2 regions of the Propionispora vibrioides genome follow, and region 2 is predicted to be linked to the other one. Evidence: riboswitches for the same ligand, from Rfam matches in the RefSeq annotation. Region 2 holds a riboswitch; the other holds the start of a gene.

Region 1 (8,067 bases), on a different contig from region 2:
GCCTCCCGTATATCAGGCAGAACCTGGAAATTCATCCTGTTACTATAATCGAGAAAATCCCCGTCATTCCTTACTGGATAAGCATTTCTCCATATATCTCCGTTATCCCTGCCTGGAAAAAGAAAGAATGATTTCGCTGGAGAAAGCCACCAGCCCTTTTATACGATGTACGCTGTAAAGGACTTTCATCGTCCTAAAATATTTAAAGGGTAAATAGAATACCGCTCCTATTTACCCTTTAAAACATATTTTTTTAAATTGAAGGTGGTTTTGCTACCAGCCATTGTTGATTTTGCTGCCCTTTGGGGAGCATATGAGCATCAAACCACATGTAATAAAACCTTTCGACCGAATTCACATTGTAACCATCCTGTAAATGATCCGACGTATCGTAAGAATCTGCTAAAATCAAAACATCATCAGCCGTCGTATCTGTTCCCATGGTATCATACCCGATAATAGCCCGCCAATGTCCGCCCCAGTCAATATTCTCTACCAGTACAGGAGTATTATCTTTTAAATTGGCTATGACAAAATTTTTAAAATCATTTACGTTTGCAAAGGTAGAGCCATTTTTATCAGCCTTGTCTAAGCTGGACGTAACATCCCAGCCAATGCCTTTAAAAAAGTTCACCATCCCTTTTGTATCCGTTCCTACAATCGGTTTGGTATTCATAATATTAGCAATTGCCTTTTCCGTCCATTTTGTATTGCCAAAGTGCACAAGAACGGTTAACGCAGCCGCAGGACCACAGGTGATTTCGGTGGTTTGCTGATAGGTCTTATAATGAGGCAGAATCGTTAAGGTATTTGTTGATTGTAGATTATAAAAATCCGGAGCGGCAAAATAAGGCGATTGTTTAACATTGCCTATACCATGATAGGAAGAGGCACCTTCCGAAGAGGTAATATAGCTGGAAGGATAAGGAATTACGTGACTGTCCTCGCCATTAGCCAAAACATCCGGACTATTGGCAAAAGCTATACTTGTCATACTAAAAATTAACCCTATGACCAGATAAAAAGATAATAAGTGTAACTTTTTCACAGTATTCCTTCTTTCTTTTTCTTAATGTTATTATCTCAGTTCCCAGGCAAACAGAAATTCCCGCCCAATTTGTACCCTTTGAGCAACTACATACTAAGTTTATTTTTCTAATTCTCTACCTAACAAATTAATCCTTCAAAAGCAATTTGGAAAAAGATTTACATTCTTTTAGTTACCGGCTGTGCCCGATCGCTTTTCGTACGGTGTCAGGTTACTTTTTCTCTATCGCCTGCATCGAGCCTAAATAGAAAGTACCCAGCCCCTGCAGCTTATTACTGTAAGGACCGGGTACTTTTGTTATTGAACCATATACTTATTCTCTGCCCATCACGTACTAGACAGGGTTCTTATTTTACCTGCCGATAGTACACTTGTTTATATCTGCCAGGGCATTCAAAAGAAGAGTCAGCCGATTTATTTACTCGCTTCCTCAATCGCAACGGCAACGGCGACGGTAGCACCAACCATTGGATTGTTGCCCATGCCTATGAGGCCCATCATTTCCACATGAGCCGGCACTGACGACGAACCGGCGAACTGGGCATCGGAATGCATCCGTCCCATGGTATCGGTCATACCGTAAGAAGCCGGACCGGCCGCCATGTTGTCCGGGTGCAGCGTACGTCCCGTACCGCCGCCGGAGGCAACGGAAAAATAACGCCGTCCTTTTTCGGTGCATTCTTTTTTATACGTGCCGGCTACCGGGTGCTGGAACCGCGTGGGATTGGTGGAGTTGCCGGTAATCGAGATATCGACCCCTTCCAGCGTCATGATCGCCACACCTTCCATTACATCGTCAGCCCCGTAGCAGCGCACATTAGCCCGTTCCGATTGGGAATAGGCCTTCTCCCTGACAATCGACAGCTTACTGCTGTAATAGTCAAAAACAGTCTGCACATAAGTGAAACCGTTGACCCTTGAAATGATCTGTGCCGCATCTTTACCCAGACCATTTAAAATGACCCGCAATGGCTCCTTACGTACTTTATTGGCCGATTTAGCAATGCCGATCGCCCCTTCAGCAGCGGCAAACGATTCATGACCGGCCAGAAAGGCAAAGCATTTCGTTTCTTCCCGCAGCAGCATAGCGGCCAGATTGCCATGCCCCAGTCCAACCTTGCGGCCGTCGGCTACCGAGCCGGGAATACAAAACGCCTGAAGCCCTTCACCGATTGCCTCTGCCGCATCGGCAGCCTTGGTACAGCCCCGTTTCAGCGCGACCGCAGCCCCCAAGGTATAGGCCCAACAGGCATTTTCAAAGCAAATTGGCTGAATTCCCCTGACCATACCGGGCACATCCATCCCTTTTTGCTCACACATTTCTTTCGCCGCTTCCAACGACTCAATTCCCTGTTCTTGTAAGAAAGCTTCTATTTTGGCGATTCGCCGTTCATATCCTTCAAATTTTGCCATCCTTGTCTACCCCCTCGCTTATTCATGCCGGGGGTCGATGTGTTTGACCCCTTCGTCGTAGCGTCCATATTGACCGGTTGCCTTTTTCAACGCTTCGTTTGCGTCGGTGCCTTTCTTGATCATTTCCATCATTTTTCCTAAATGGACAAAACGATAGCCAATAATTTCGTTGTCAGCATCCAGCGCCAGCGAAGTAACATACCCCTCCGCCAACTCCATATAACGCGGGCCTTTGGCCAACGTGCCATACATGGTACCCGTCTGACTGCGCAGCCCTTTACCAAGGTCCTCCAGTCCGGCGCCAATCGGCAAACCGCCTTCGGAAAATGCAGTCTGACTGCGGCCATAAACAATTTGCAGGAAAAGTTCACGCATAGCAGTATTGATTGCGTCGCAAACAAGGTCGGTATTAAGCGCCTCCAGGATGGTTTTGCCTGGCAGGATTTCCGAAGCCATTGCTGCCGAATGAGTCATGCCGGAACAGCCAATCGTTTCGACCAGCGCTTCCTCAATGACACCTTCTTTCACGTTAAGCGTCAGCTTACAGGCACCCTGCTGCGGCGCACACCAACCTACACCATGAGTCAGACCGCAAATATCCTTGACCTCCCGGGCCTTTACCCATTTACCCTCTTGCGGGATCGGCGCCGCCCCATGATTGACGCCTTTGGCTACACAGGTCATTTCTTCGACTTCTGTTGAATACTTCATCTCTCTTCTCCTTTCATGCTAAGCCTCGGCCATAAAAATAGACTCCTACCGTAGAGGTAGGAGTCATCGGCGCACTCGAAACTGCGCAGTTCATGGCGAACTCCATCGCCAAACTATGTATTAGTTACGTAAAAATTATACTGTTAATCTAGCAGAAACGTCAATTCCAATCTTTTCTTTCGCACAAGTTATTTTTGTACAAGCGATTATCTAAAGATAGACTTCAACCGAAATAAAAGGCATTATAGCCTGGAAGGGCACCTCCGACCGCTATGGCGCCACAGTCTTTTGCTGCAAGAAAAATCCTTTTAGTTGCCGCGACTCCAGGTTCATAAAACCGTCTTCAAGCCGTTTTTTCAAATAGGAGACTTTATCCGGACTTAACCATAACGGTTAGCGCATTTTCCCTACGATAATAAACAAGGGTACAGACACTAGCTGAACGGCAACAGAAAAAACAATCAACATCCCCACCGACAGGTCGTACAAATACCCCATGCCCGCACTGCCTAAAAACCAGGCAAAGCCATAAATGCTATTGAAAAGGCCGTAAGCAAAGCCGCGGTGATCCATCGGTACCATTTCCGCTATGGCGGCACGCATGATGGACTCATGGGCTCCCATACCAATTCCCCAGAAAATCATGCCGGCAAAGGCCAAATAAATATTGACACCAAATACGCAAGGAGCAAAGAAAGCCGACAATACTGTTGCAAAAGCAAGAACGCTCAACCCATTCCGGTCGAAATAGCGTCCGAAAATCAGAGCCGACAGAGCGGCTACCCCCATTGACACCGAATAAAAAATAGGAATGCCCACAGCCGGCACAGAAGAGGTCACCCCGAAATGATATGCAACCAAAGGAAAATCAGTATAACCAACAGCAACCAGCGAAGTGGCGGCGAGATAGAGCCAAAACTTAGCGGATAGCTTTTGCGAAGATTCATCCCTTTGTTCGAAAACTACATAGGGCTTGGGATAGGTAAGCCGGGCATAGGCCAACGTCAGCAAGCAAAGTAGCATCGGAAACGCCAGCCAGGCAAAGCTCAGCCGGTAATCACCCCGTAAGTACATAATGCCTGCAACGAGCAGCGGACCGGTCATCGCACCAACTTGATCCAGCGCTTCGTGCATGCCAAAAGCCCAACCACGGCCAATATGCTTTGCTACGTTGGATAGCATGACATCACGCGCTGGATTGCGAATGGCCCGGCCCATCCGTTCCAAAACCATTAATACGGCTGCAGCCATCCAGTTATCAGCCAAAGCAAGCAGTGGTACTGCCACCAGATTGATGATATAGCCCCATATGGTAATCAGCCAGTATTGCCCTGTCTTATCACTCAATTTACCAGAAAAAAGCCGAACGCCATACCCGACAAATTCTCCTAAACCGGCAATGATGCCAACATTTGCTGCGCTGGCTCCCAGGCTGCTCAGGAAAGGCCCCGTAATGCTGCGGGCACCTTCGTGAGTCATGTCGGCAAACAAGCTAACAATTCCCATCAGCAAAACAAACTTTAGCGCTTTGGATTTATCCAACTCTTGTTCGAACACATTCACCACTCCTCTCGTCATTCTGTTGTCACTGATTTGCCGGCTTAGCTGTCGGGAACAACAATTCTCACCATGCTGGGGGACAAATTCAAATCCCGAAAAGCACTCCATTTTTCAGCTCCTTTTTATCCCTAACACATCTGCTTATTGAAAAAAGCGCTACGCTGCAGAAACTCATGACAAGCATCTTTTCAATTAGACACTTAAAAAGGAAAATAAAAAAAACAACCGACAATTCCTACAACAGTAGAAGTCATCAGCTGATTTCAGCATTCCGGATTATTCCGCAGGGGAACTTCATCCCTTTTATGATTAGTATAGCAGTTGTATCAGCTCAGCACAACTGGGGAGATTCCCTATGCGTATGCCTGCTGAACACATCCGGTGCCTATTCCTGCACAAACTCTAGCAACAGCTTAACGCGTTAACCACAAAAAAATAGTCGCGACCATGATTGGATCGCGACTATTTTTATTTGTATGGTATGACTTTGCTTAAAGTAGGCAAAGCATAGGTTACGTTACAAAATAGTCTGATCAAAACCGACTCCCAGTAAAAAGTAAATCCCTCCCCTGACGCTTAACCAGAACGGAGGAATTTACATTGCTATAGGATTGTGCCGTTATTAACCTTTGCTTGTCCAGCAATCACTGATATATCCTTGCGTATAATATTGATAAGGCAAATAACAGTACCCTTTATCTCCCCAGGATGTGCCCCAGCTATTGCGGACGATAAACACTTTACTACTATCATCGTATCCCACAATAAGTACAGCATGACCACCCAGATATTGTTCTTTGCCCGGATTCGGCATAGGAACCAACCCAGTCTGAGCTACCTCATCACTTTCAAAGGAATCATATACCTTAATCCCTATCACTACCGGCAATTCTTCGGCAAGCGCTGCTTTTATCTGGGAGAATAAAATAATACGGTGATATTCATTGACTTTGTATATAGCGGCATCGGTTGTTTGTTTATCTGTCGGCGCATTCTTAAAGGTTGCTATATCATAAGGCCAGTCGGTCTCAGGACATACACCGATTTGGCTTAAAACTTTCATACCATCCCTGATTTCGGCACCTGAGTCCTCATTAACCTGGCCTTCTAACTCTCGTTCTTTATAATATAGGAACAACCTTGACAGTGTGATTAAAGACTGGGTACTTTTCAATTCCCAATATTCCCGCAAACCGGAAGCAATGGCATTCGCCGTACAGGAGCCCAATTCTCCCTGATCAACAACAGGACTGCAATTAGACCGCAAATCAATTTTAGCAGGTAAATGCTCAATGAGTTTATATTTTGATGAATAAAAAATATAATCCCGTAAATCCGGAGAATCTTTCTTTAATAAATACTTAGGCATTGGTTTCGACCGCCTTTCCCTTTTGATTTATCATTTGACAAGCTTCTCTTTCGGTCTATTACAGTATATGCGACCTTAATTCTCTACGGTTTTCCTTTTGTTGCGGGTTCTATCTACAATAGTTCAACAGCTAATCCCACCAGGCAAAGTTAAAATCTCCTTACTCTGGCTATCACCAAAATAGAAGAATTCTAACCTATTCTCCCTTGAAGATAAACTATCAAATGCTGATTACCATCATCCATTGCTAAGGAGTATCTGACGGCTTGTTGGCCATAAGAAGAAACAGATACTAATAATAACCCCAAGTATAGACCCTAGGATTAATCCTATTGTGAAAACCTCAATCTTTCTTCCCATAAAACTTCCTCCGGTCTAAGAAGTCTGCACTTACTGCATCTCCCTTAACGTCTGTTCATGACGTTGGTTTTCCCGTTCCTGTCTTTCGTGCCATTCTTTTTCGCCTTCATTGGGACGTCTCTTCATTTCGTTTTCATGCCGTTGCTTCTCTTCACGCAATCGCTTATCATGGTCCCCCTGCTGATTCTGCGGTTGGTCCATCCGAATGGTCTGCTGCTGCCAATTGCCGGCAGGCACCGGCGATGCCTCGGTTACCGCAATACCTAAGCCGATTTGCATGATACCGGCCAACGAATAAATAATAGTCTTTCTTACAATGTCATTCATTTCAATCACTCCCATATTTTTCTTAAGAAAATAATACCAGTTAAATATTACAATTTTGTTACAAAAAACTCATTTTAAAAAATCAGACAGACGAAAATTAACCACAAAATAATCAAAACCACCCGTCAAATTGGTGGTTTACACTGAAGTTATAAGCCTCTGTTACTAGGCGGCAGCTTAAGACGCTGGCTTTATATAACTTTTATTTGCACCTGACCGGATGGTTTTTGTTTCGCTCACTCAACCGACTAAAGTCTATAATAAAACACCTCTAACCGAAGTTAGAGGTGTTTTCACGGCAACTTAAAAAACTTATAGGATAATATCCCTATCGTCATAACGCCGCAAAATATCATAAAATAAATTAAGGTAAGCACCCGCCGCACCGCCTTCGTAATAATGTTATGATAAGTTAGTTTATGCAGCAGTCAGAATTATAGCCACAAAACAAAGAATCCCTTCACCCTGGCGATCAACCAGAATGAAGGGATTAATGTTATTCTGCCGGCAGTGAAATCACTTCAAAGCTGATGATTTTGTCAAACAATAAATATTCCTTACTGCCAAATGCCGTTGTAAGCTGATAACTAAAAGTATCACTGTTACTATGCGAGTTCAGCCACTCTATAAACCCGTTAATCTCTCTCATAGGCAACTTATACTCCCGTTCACTGGAATCAATCATCGTAACCCTGAGCAGGCCCTGGCCCTCTTCTACAGGTGCCGCCTGGGGGGTAGCCGAAGCCTCATTAGAAATTACACCTTCGCCATCCCCATTTACAGCGGCAACCACATAATAATAGGTCGTGCCATTTGTTACGTTGGTATCCACATATGAGGTCCCCGATATGGTAGTTGCAATCGTTTCATAGGGACCGCCTGCTGTCGTTGAGCGTTTTACATTGTAGCTAGTAACGTCGGTAACTGCATCCCAGTTGAGAGTTACTTGAGAATCACCTGGGTTGGCGGTAAGATTGGCTGGTGCATTAGGCACTGCAACGGTTCCTGGCGGTGTAAAATCAGATGTCCATCGGGCTACATTAGAAATACGAAATTCGTCAACATAGCCGTTGAAGTAATACATATTCCGAATATCCTGTTTTCCTAACACATATACCCCGTCAGAAATAAACTGCATAGTTGCAGCAATAGTCTTACTTGCTACTAGTTTTCCATTAACAAATGCTAATAGATTTGTTCCATTTCTAGCAAAAGCAACATGCTGCATTACATTCTGAGTAATGGAAAATTCCAATAAGAGTATAGGGGTTTGATTTAG
Region 2 (8,067 bases):
CCATCGTTACGATTCTTAAGCTGGTGATCAGGCCGTCCCGAGTTGTAAAGAAGTAATCCAGCAATACCGGACTGCCCGCAAAGTCGCCGGAAACACGGGCGGATAAAATCGACTCCTGCCGTTTGGCGCTAAAGCCCATAACCAGATACTGATTTTTATACTTCGCGCTATCTTCAAACCATTGCCGGATAGCATCCTTGCCGCGGAACTCCTGCCCTTCGGTATAAACAACCGCCTCCTCGGCAAAGCAGGCTACGAACGCCTGGCTGTCACCGCTAGACTTTGCCTGCATAAATGTATCAATCCGTGGTGGCAATTTTACGGACACGCTCATCCCTTCCTTTACAAACCGAATATACACAACACTGTTGTCGCGGAGCAGCTCCGCTGCCTGGCCTTCTCTAACTGCGCCTCAAATTATTATACCATCAAAAAGAGCAAATAGCCGCCTTCTTTGATGGTATAATAACATTCACACTATAGCCGGACCGGAAGCCTTATTTCCCCGGAATAGATGGTCCGGTAATACGTCCCCAGTTGGCGTTAATGGCGGCGGCAATCATCTGTTTGCCCTTAATATCCAGATGCAGTCCGTCTGTCGCCAGTTCGTTCGGCAATATCCCTTCCGGCGACTCCATGCCCTGAGCCACATCTATATGATCCTGCGTCCGGATAAAGTCATTGATCTTCTGCCGTTCCTGCTGCCAGCCCGCTGCGGTCGGTTCGTCAAACACGCGCTTAATATTGCCCGGATTAATCGGCGGCAGCGTCAAGAATACAGGATGTATCCCGTTGTCCAGGCATTTTTTCTTCAAGGCGGTCAAATCTGCAATAATATCCTCTGCCGAATAACCGCCGCGCATACTATTGGAGCCTCCCATAATGATCAGGTAACGGGGCTTGAACGGCAGCACATCCTGTTCAAAGCGCTCCACCATCGTCGCGCTGGTATCGCCGCTCTTTCCCAGGTTGATCACCGGAAAATCCAGATAGTGCTGATAGCTGTATTCCCAGTCCGACGGCGAATACGATACTGCACCGCCGCCATGAGTAATGCTGTCGCCGTAAGTGGCCACCTCAAAAGCGGCGCCGGGGACAACGCCAAATTTGCCGACATCCGAATAGACTCCCACCGGATTCCCCTCCTGATCCATCGCCCGCACTCGCCAATAAAAAGGCTTCCTGCCAACCCGGGGCGTGGAATCATAATAGTCAAAGCCCACGGCAATAGCCGAATCGATGCGATGCACGGAAGGTTCTATTCCGTTAGGGTTTTCCGGCAAATCATCAAGAATTTCCACTTCATACTTGTCCCCACCGGCCACAGGAATCCAGGCATATACCGGATAAAGCAAAACACTGCCCGCCGTTTGGTTAAAAACAGAGGTGGGAATAGGCTTTAGCTGAATGTCCTTGTCCTGATCCACATATACCTTTTGCACGTCCGAGTCATCGCCGATGCGTTGTCCGTCCAGATTAAGGCCATGAACCCGCCAGTAAAAATAATCTTGCTGTAATCGATCAGTTAGATCAGCATTATAGCCATTGACATAAATATAAGAAGTTGAAAAAAACGGCGTCGGCTGGAAGCGTGGTTCATCATACACGCCCGGATTTTCCTGAAACAATTCAATTTCATAAGCCACGGCCGACTCCACCTTGGTCCAGCGCAGCACTGGCTTTAAGGATGCCGGATTCTGTTGCGAAAACTCCACGGTTGCCTCCGGCTTATCCGGCCGGGGCATTTTTTTCACAACCGTTTGTCCAGCCGTTGCTACCGTCTGCGTATCTACCGGATCTTCCGCCGCCGTCGTGCGAAACAGGAAAAAACCTACTATAAAAAGAGCGATACCACTTAGCAAAAAAAACTTTTTCACGGCTGCCTCCTTCTGGGCAACGTACTTTTCGCTCCCCTTTACATATATTTTTCCGGAAGCCTTCGCGCTTTATGCTCCGGCAACCCTTGTCTATTTACTGATAATTATAAATGTCTTTGAATAAAAAGGCTAGTACCAATGCATTGTCCTGTCAGGATAGGAAAATATATCCACCCAGAGCGCCTTGACAGCCGCTTGTAGCTGCTCCTATAATTTGAGTAGTACAACTGACTGTTCAGTCCAGATTCTACGGAAGGAGGTGCGGCTGTGAAGCCATTTTTGCACCTGCTGCTTGTTCTTTGCTTTCTGATCTATCCTTCGGCTGCCGCCTGGGCCGGTCCCCAGGAAGATTATGAAGAAGCTTATAAAATTTATCTGGCTGCCGCCACCAGCGCCGCAGCCTATAGCGACCGTCTTGGTGAGTTAAGCACCCGCTACCTGGAGCAGGACGGCTGGCAAATTGATCATTACGTTCAGCCCCAGGGCCGCTCCGGCGTCCGCTACTTGATTGCCCAGAAAAATAATACGCCCTTCTATTTTATCGCCATTGTCGGTACGGAAAATGAAAAGGATGTTAAACTTGACCTTAAAGTGGATAAAGTACCCTTCGCCGGCGCTACCGATGAAGAAATCTCCGCTGCTGCGGCTCAAAAGAATGTGCCTGATACCGAACCTAAAGTCCATAAGGGCTTTAACCAATTCCTACAGGCCGGACCGGCGGCCACGCTGCGCAGCCCCCGCCGGGGCAGCCTGGCGCTGCCCGATCTGCTGACGGCGAACAAAGACCGCAAGCTTTACCTGACCGGTCACAGCCTCGGCGGCGCAGCCGCTACCCTAGGCGGCGCAAGATTAATCAGCACCGGTATGACTTCCGGCCAACTGGAGGTTATCACTTTCGGCGCCCCGGCTGTGGGCAATGCCGCTTTCGCCGCCAAGTTCGCCCCGATCCTGCCAGTGACCCGCATCGTCCAGTCCAGCGATCCGGTCACCGGCGTGCTGCAGACCCTATTCGGCGGTTATCAGCAGTTTGGCCGGGAAATAAAATGGCCGGCCCCAGCCTTCGTAAGCGATTCCCATCAGTTAACCGGTTATATCGATTCGGCCATCAAAAATTATTACGACAAACGCCGCCTGGCCATGGATGCCGGCATGCCGCTTCCCGCTTTTCCGGCGTTTGCCGGGGCCAGCCAGGACAGTGCCTATATCCTGCCGCTGAAAAACAGCTTGCCCGAGAACTTAACCACCGAATTCTGGTATATGAATGAGGCCTTGCAGGATGAATACCGCCGCACCTTTTCCCGCCAGGTAACTCCTGCCGACATGCCGGATTCCTGGCAACAGGCAGCAGCGGCCTCCGGCTGCCGCTGGGTCATTGCCTCTGAAGTCAGTGCCAGCCGCGTTAAGCAAGAAAAGAATGCCTATTATATCACCCTGACTCAGACAATCTATGACGCAACGACTGGCGCCGTCGCCGACACAGCCATTTACTCGACAGGCACCTATACCCTGACGCCGCTGGAAGCCTTTATCCACGCCTTTAAAGAAATGAATATCCATCTGAACTCCCGGCTAACTAAAACCGCCATATAGCGGCAGCTCCTATCAGATGCTTCATCAATTTGCCGCCGCTTTTACCCTGCATAAATCGAGGCCTGTTCCGTAAAAGGAACAGGCCTCGATTTATATCTCCCGTAAAGTCATCAGTATAAGTAATGGCCTTATGACCAAATAAAAAGACATCTGTTTGTCACACTTCCATCAGGCTCAGGATAATCCTGTTTCTTACTCTGGATACAAACCACCCTGGTTTTCGAGAAGCCTGTCTCCGGCGAAGGGTCCCTGATTGGCCCGAAAAAGAATAAACCTGGGTTAGACGGTTCACATTCCCCATCTTTTCCCAGGAAATAATTCCTCTCTAAAACAGTCTGGCAATACCAATCCCCAGCCAGGTGGCAAAAAAACCGACTCCCAAATTGAGTCCTACATTATAAAAAGCCCGCAAGGCATCGGCAGTTTGCAGTAAGCGCAAAGTCTCATAACTAAAGGATGAAAACGTAGTCAAACCGCCTATTAAGCCAATGGCGACAAGCAATCGCCAGTAGGGGCTGATGCTTAACCGCTCGGTGGTCATTGTCAAAAATAAGCCGATAATGAAGCACCCTACCACATTAACAAGCAACGTCCCAAAGGGAAACTCCGGACCAAACCGCTCCGCCATCCAATTGGACACTAAATACCGAATGACTGAACCAATCCCACCGCCGACCGCTACTAAAACAATTCCCAGCATATACTTTCACCTCTCTTGCCTCGTCTGTTCTTCTGTTATCGCTTCGGTGGTTTATGACCGTATTTGATAACTTCTATATCGTCAATCGTAACCATTCCCTCCTCCAGCATATCATCCAGGAAGGGCAATAGCTTGGCAACATACTCCTCACTGTCGATAATTTCCACTAAAATGGGTAAATCACTGGATAAATCCACAATACTGGCCGTATGAATCCGGCTGTTGGCCCCATAACCCACGATGCCGCGAAACACCGTCGCCCCCGCCATATCCAGTTCCTTGGCCTTTTCCACGATAGCTTGATACAAAGAACGCCGTTTCCAGTGATCGCTTTCCCCGATATAAATCCGTAATCGTTTGGCCTGACTCGCAATTTTGGGCACAAAGACTCCTCCTTCAACTTGATACCAATCAACTTTTTATAGCCCGGCTGCCTGCAACGGCCTAAACCGGCACAGCAGCGTGTATGATCTTTTGCAGCCTGGTCGCCGGCTGCCACCACGACAGCCAATACGGCTCGGGCCAGCCAGCTACCGGGCCGTATTTTTGTAATTTTCTCCGTTAACCCTTAGGGGGGTGCTTAACTATCCGCAACAACCCTAACGGCACTTTTTGTACCATACTTCGTTAACATTTTTGATATGCTATCTTTATTTTACCACAACAACCGGCACTTTAGCATAGGTAACCACCTTTTGCACTACACTGCCAATAATCAGACTTTTAAATCCACCCATGCCCCGTGTACCCATGACAATCAAATCGGCCCTGCGATCAACAGCGTAGCGCATCAGGCTCTCCGCCGGATGGCCCTTTAAGATTTCCGTCTGTAGAAAAATCCCCTGTTCCTCACCATAAACCACAGCCTGCTCCAGCAGCGGCCGGTACTGTTTCTCTCCATCGGCGTACCATTCATCCACTTCATCAATGCTGGAGCTAAATTCAGGGGGCTTAACCACACTGGCCACTACCACCGTCGCCCCCTCAAACCTGGCAGCCAGGCCTACCGCCCAGACTAACGCCTTGTGGCTGCCGGCTGAGCCGTCATAAGCCACAACTATTTTTTTCAAATCCATATCAATCGGCCTCCCTCTCCCTGATAACCATGTTTTTTATCACTGCCGGCGATTCGTCGGTCTCATCTGTCGGGAAAAACCATTTTTGGGCGATCATCGTCGGCACCACGGCGCTCAAAATGACGGTTGCCACCAGTACACTGTACTGTCCCTCATCGATATAGTGATTAGTTAGCCCGTACAAGGCCGAAATAGTGCCAAAGGTCAGACCGGTGCTCATTAGCAAGGTAGTGTAAATACCGGTACGCGGTGTATAGTGAAACCAGTTGGTCGCCGGCAATACGCCGATAAACTTGGCAGCCATTTTGATCAGCAGGAAAACCAGGATAGTCCCGGACATCGTATACAAAGCTCCCACCGATACCAGTACCCCCGCTTTAATGAAATAGAACGGCGTAAAAACGGCAAATACAATGGCTCGCATTTTCACCAGCGTTGGTTTGTAGTGCTTGAAAAAGCGGGCCATGGCCATACCGATAATATAGGCCGGAAGTACCGCCTCGCTGCCGCTGATTACCGCCAGATAGGCCAGGGCTAAGAGTACCAGAAAAATGAACTTGATTTCCGGCTCACTGACCCGCCCGCCATACCATTTGAATATCCTGGCAGCCAGCGGAGTAATAACCAGCACAGCCACGATCATAACTGCTGTAAACCAGACGACCTTTAGCGAAAATCCGGTAAAGAGCAACCCCAGGGCCAGCACCGTCCCCAAATCAGTGACAAAGCAGGCCGCCAGAATGCCTTGACCTAAACGGCTGGCCGACAGCCCGCTTTCTACCATGACGGCATACACGACGGCCACTGAGGTGGTTGACAGTGCAATACCGGCAATTTTAGCGGCATTGCCGTCCCAGCCGAACATATACTCGGCAAGCCACATGCCGCCCAGAAAGGGCAGCAGAAACGATAAAAAGCCAATCACCAGACTTTCTTTCAGGTTGCCTTTAAGACTATCGGGATCAATCTCAGCCCCGGCAAGAAAGGTCAACACCACAGCACCAAATCCGGCTAAAAAAGTAACCCAGGATGTAATCTCCAAATGCATGGCGTTGCCGCCAATCACACCCACGGCAATCTCCATAAGCGCCACCGAAATGCCCAGCCGGATAGACAGGACGGTGGCAATAAGGGCCAGCAGCACCCACTGCGCGGCAATAGCAAAGTTCTGTTCCATTGACAGCTACCTCCTTGTTAGTCCTTGACTAATACTCCCAGGGTGTGCTTCAAATTAACGAAATGTTCTATGGCGAGTGACTTTTGCGAAAAGACAAAATTCACGAAAATGGCCCTTACTTCCAAAAATTTCAACGAAGTGTGTCAAAAAAGCACCCTTCAAAGACACTCCGAACCATTTGCCAACACACCCTAGGGAAGGTAGGAGTTATTACCGCGTTCACTGCGGGGTTATGGCGAACTCCATCGCCGGTTTTTACGCCGTTCTGCCTGAAAAATCAACCGGACAGCCTGTCATTTGGCGGCAAAAGGATTGCCGAAGACAGCTTTTCCGCCCAACTCGGCCTCAATCTCCAACAGGCGGTTATATTTGGCAATGCGTTCACTGCGGCAAGCCGAACCGGTCTTAATCTGACCGCCGCCCATGGCCACGGCAAAATCGGCCAGGAACGCATCTTCGGTCTCGCCGGAACGGTGGGAAACAACATAATTCCAGCCGGCCTAACGGCACATTTTAATGGCCTCCACCGTCTCGGTCACCGTACCGATCTGATTTAGCTTAATAAGCACCGCATTGGTGGTCTTCTCCTTAATGCCGCGGGCAATAAATTTGGTATTGGTGACAAAAATATCGTCGCCCACAATCTGCAATGCCTGACCGAGGGCTGCCGTATGCTCCCGGAAGCCGTCCCAGTCATTTTCCGCTAATCCGTCTTCCAGGGAAACCAGGTAATATTTCTTGGCCCATTCCTTGTACAGCGCCGTCATTTCACTGCTGCTCTTTACTCCCTGCCCTGATTTTGTTAAATGATACTGACCATTTTCATAAAACGAACTGGCTGCCGGGTCAAGCGCCAGGGCAATATCCACACCCGGCACATAGCCGGCTGACCGGATGGCCTCGATAATCAGCTCGCAGGCCTCCTCATTGCTCTTCAGGTTAGGTGCAAAGCCGCCCTCATCACCCACACTGGTGGCATAACCCTGTTGCCCCAAAAGCTTTTTGAGCGCGTGAAAGGTTTCCACACCATATTGCAGGGCTTTGGCAAAGGTAGGCGCGCCGACAGGCATAACCATAAACTCCTGAAAGTCCACACTGTTGTCGGCATGCTTGCCGCCGTTTAAAATATTCATCATCGGCACCGGCAGCCGCACCGCCTCGCTGCCGCCCAGATAGGCATAGAGCGGCAAGCCCTGTTCTATCGCTGCGGCCCGGGCAGCCGCCATGGAAACGCCCAAAATGGCGTTGGCGCCTAAATTGGCCTTAGTCGGTGTACCATCCAGCTCCAGTAGGAGCTGATCAATCGCCGCCTGATCACCGGCATCCTGCCCGATCAGTTTCGGGGCTATGCGATTGTTGACATTGGCCACAGCCTGCAAAACTCCCTTACCGCCATAGCGCGTCTTATCGCCGTCCCGCAGTTCCAGCGCCTCATTCTCACCGGTAGACGCACCCGAAGGCACCGAAGCCGATGCCCTGCTGCCACCGGCCAGTTCCATATTGACCCGTATGGTCGGATTCCCCCGGGAGTCCAAAATTTCTAACGCATTTACATTGACAATCTTACTGCTCATACATAGCGCCTCCTTCGATAAATTACCTATAAGATTTGTTAGCAAACACCTATCAATACATTCAACTCTAATT

What was found. Region 2 has a riboswitch for fluoride ahead of BMW43_RS08805 (cation:proton antiporter). Riboswitches for the same ligand answer to the same signal wherever they lie in the genome.
Region 1: it holds a riboswitch for fluoride, as region 2 does, so the genes downstream of both, BMW43_RS12560 (MFS transporter) here and BMW43_RS08805 (cation:proton antiporter) in region 2, are expected to answer to the same signal.

Annotation. Positions count from the first base shown of each region.
Region 1 covers NZ_FODY01000015.1:41,760-49,826, forward strand. Annotated here, with positions in the region: gene BMW43_RS12545 (C39 family peptidase) at 254-1,048, opposite strand; gene BMW43_RS12550 (GGGtGRT protein) at 1,463-2,461, opposite strand; gene BMW43_RS12555 (iron-sulfur cluster assembly scaffold protein) at 2,480-3,172, opposite strand; fluoride riboswitch at 3,223-3,291, opposite strand; gene BMW43_RS12560 (MFS transporter) at 3,566-4,729, opposite strand; fluoride riboswitch at 4,970-5,043, opposite strand; gene BMW43_RS12565 (C1 family peptidase) at 5,355-6,101, opposite strand; gene BMW43_RS12570 (hypothetical protein) at 6,492-6,788, opposite strand; gene BMW43_RS21365 (LamG-like jellyroll fold domain-containing protein) at 7,285-8,067, opposite strand, start outside.
Region 2 covers NZ_FODY01000008.1:115,294-123,360, forward strand. Annotated here, with positions in the region: gene BMW43_RS08775 (nuclear transport factor 2 family protein) at 1-328, opposite strand, end outside; gene BMW43_RS08780 (SGNH/GDSL hydrolase family protein) at 498-1,877, opposite strand; gene BMW43_RS08785 (lipase family protein) at 2,145-3,467, shown strand; gene crcB (fluoride efflux transporter CrcB) at 3,793-4,167, opposite strand; gene BMW43_RS08795 (DUF190 domain-containing protein) at 4,203-4,550, opposite strand; gene BMW43_RS08800 (universal stress protein) at 4,818-5,243, opposite strand; gene BMW43_RS08805 (cation:proton antiporter) at 5,245-6,420, opposite strand; fluoride riboswitch at 6,615-6,679, opposite strand; partial or broken gene eno (phosphopyruvate hydratase) at 6,714-7,994, opposite strand.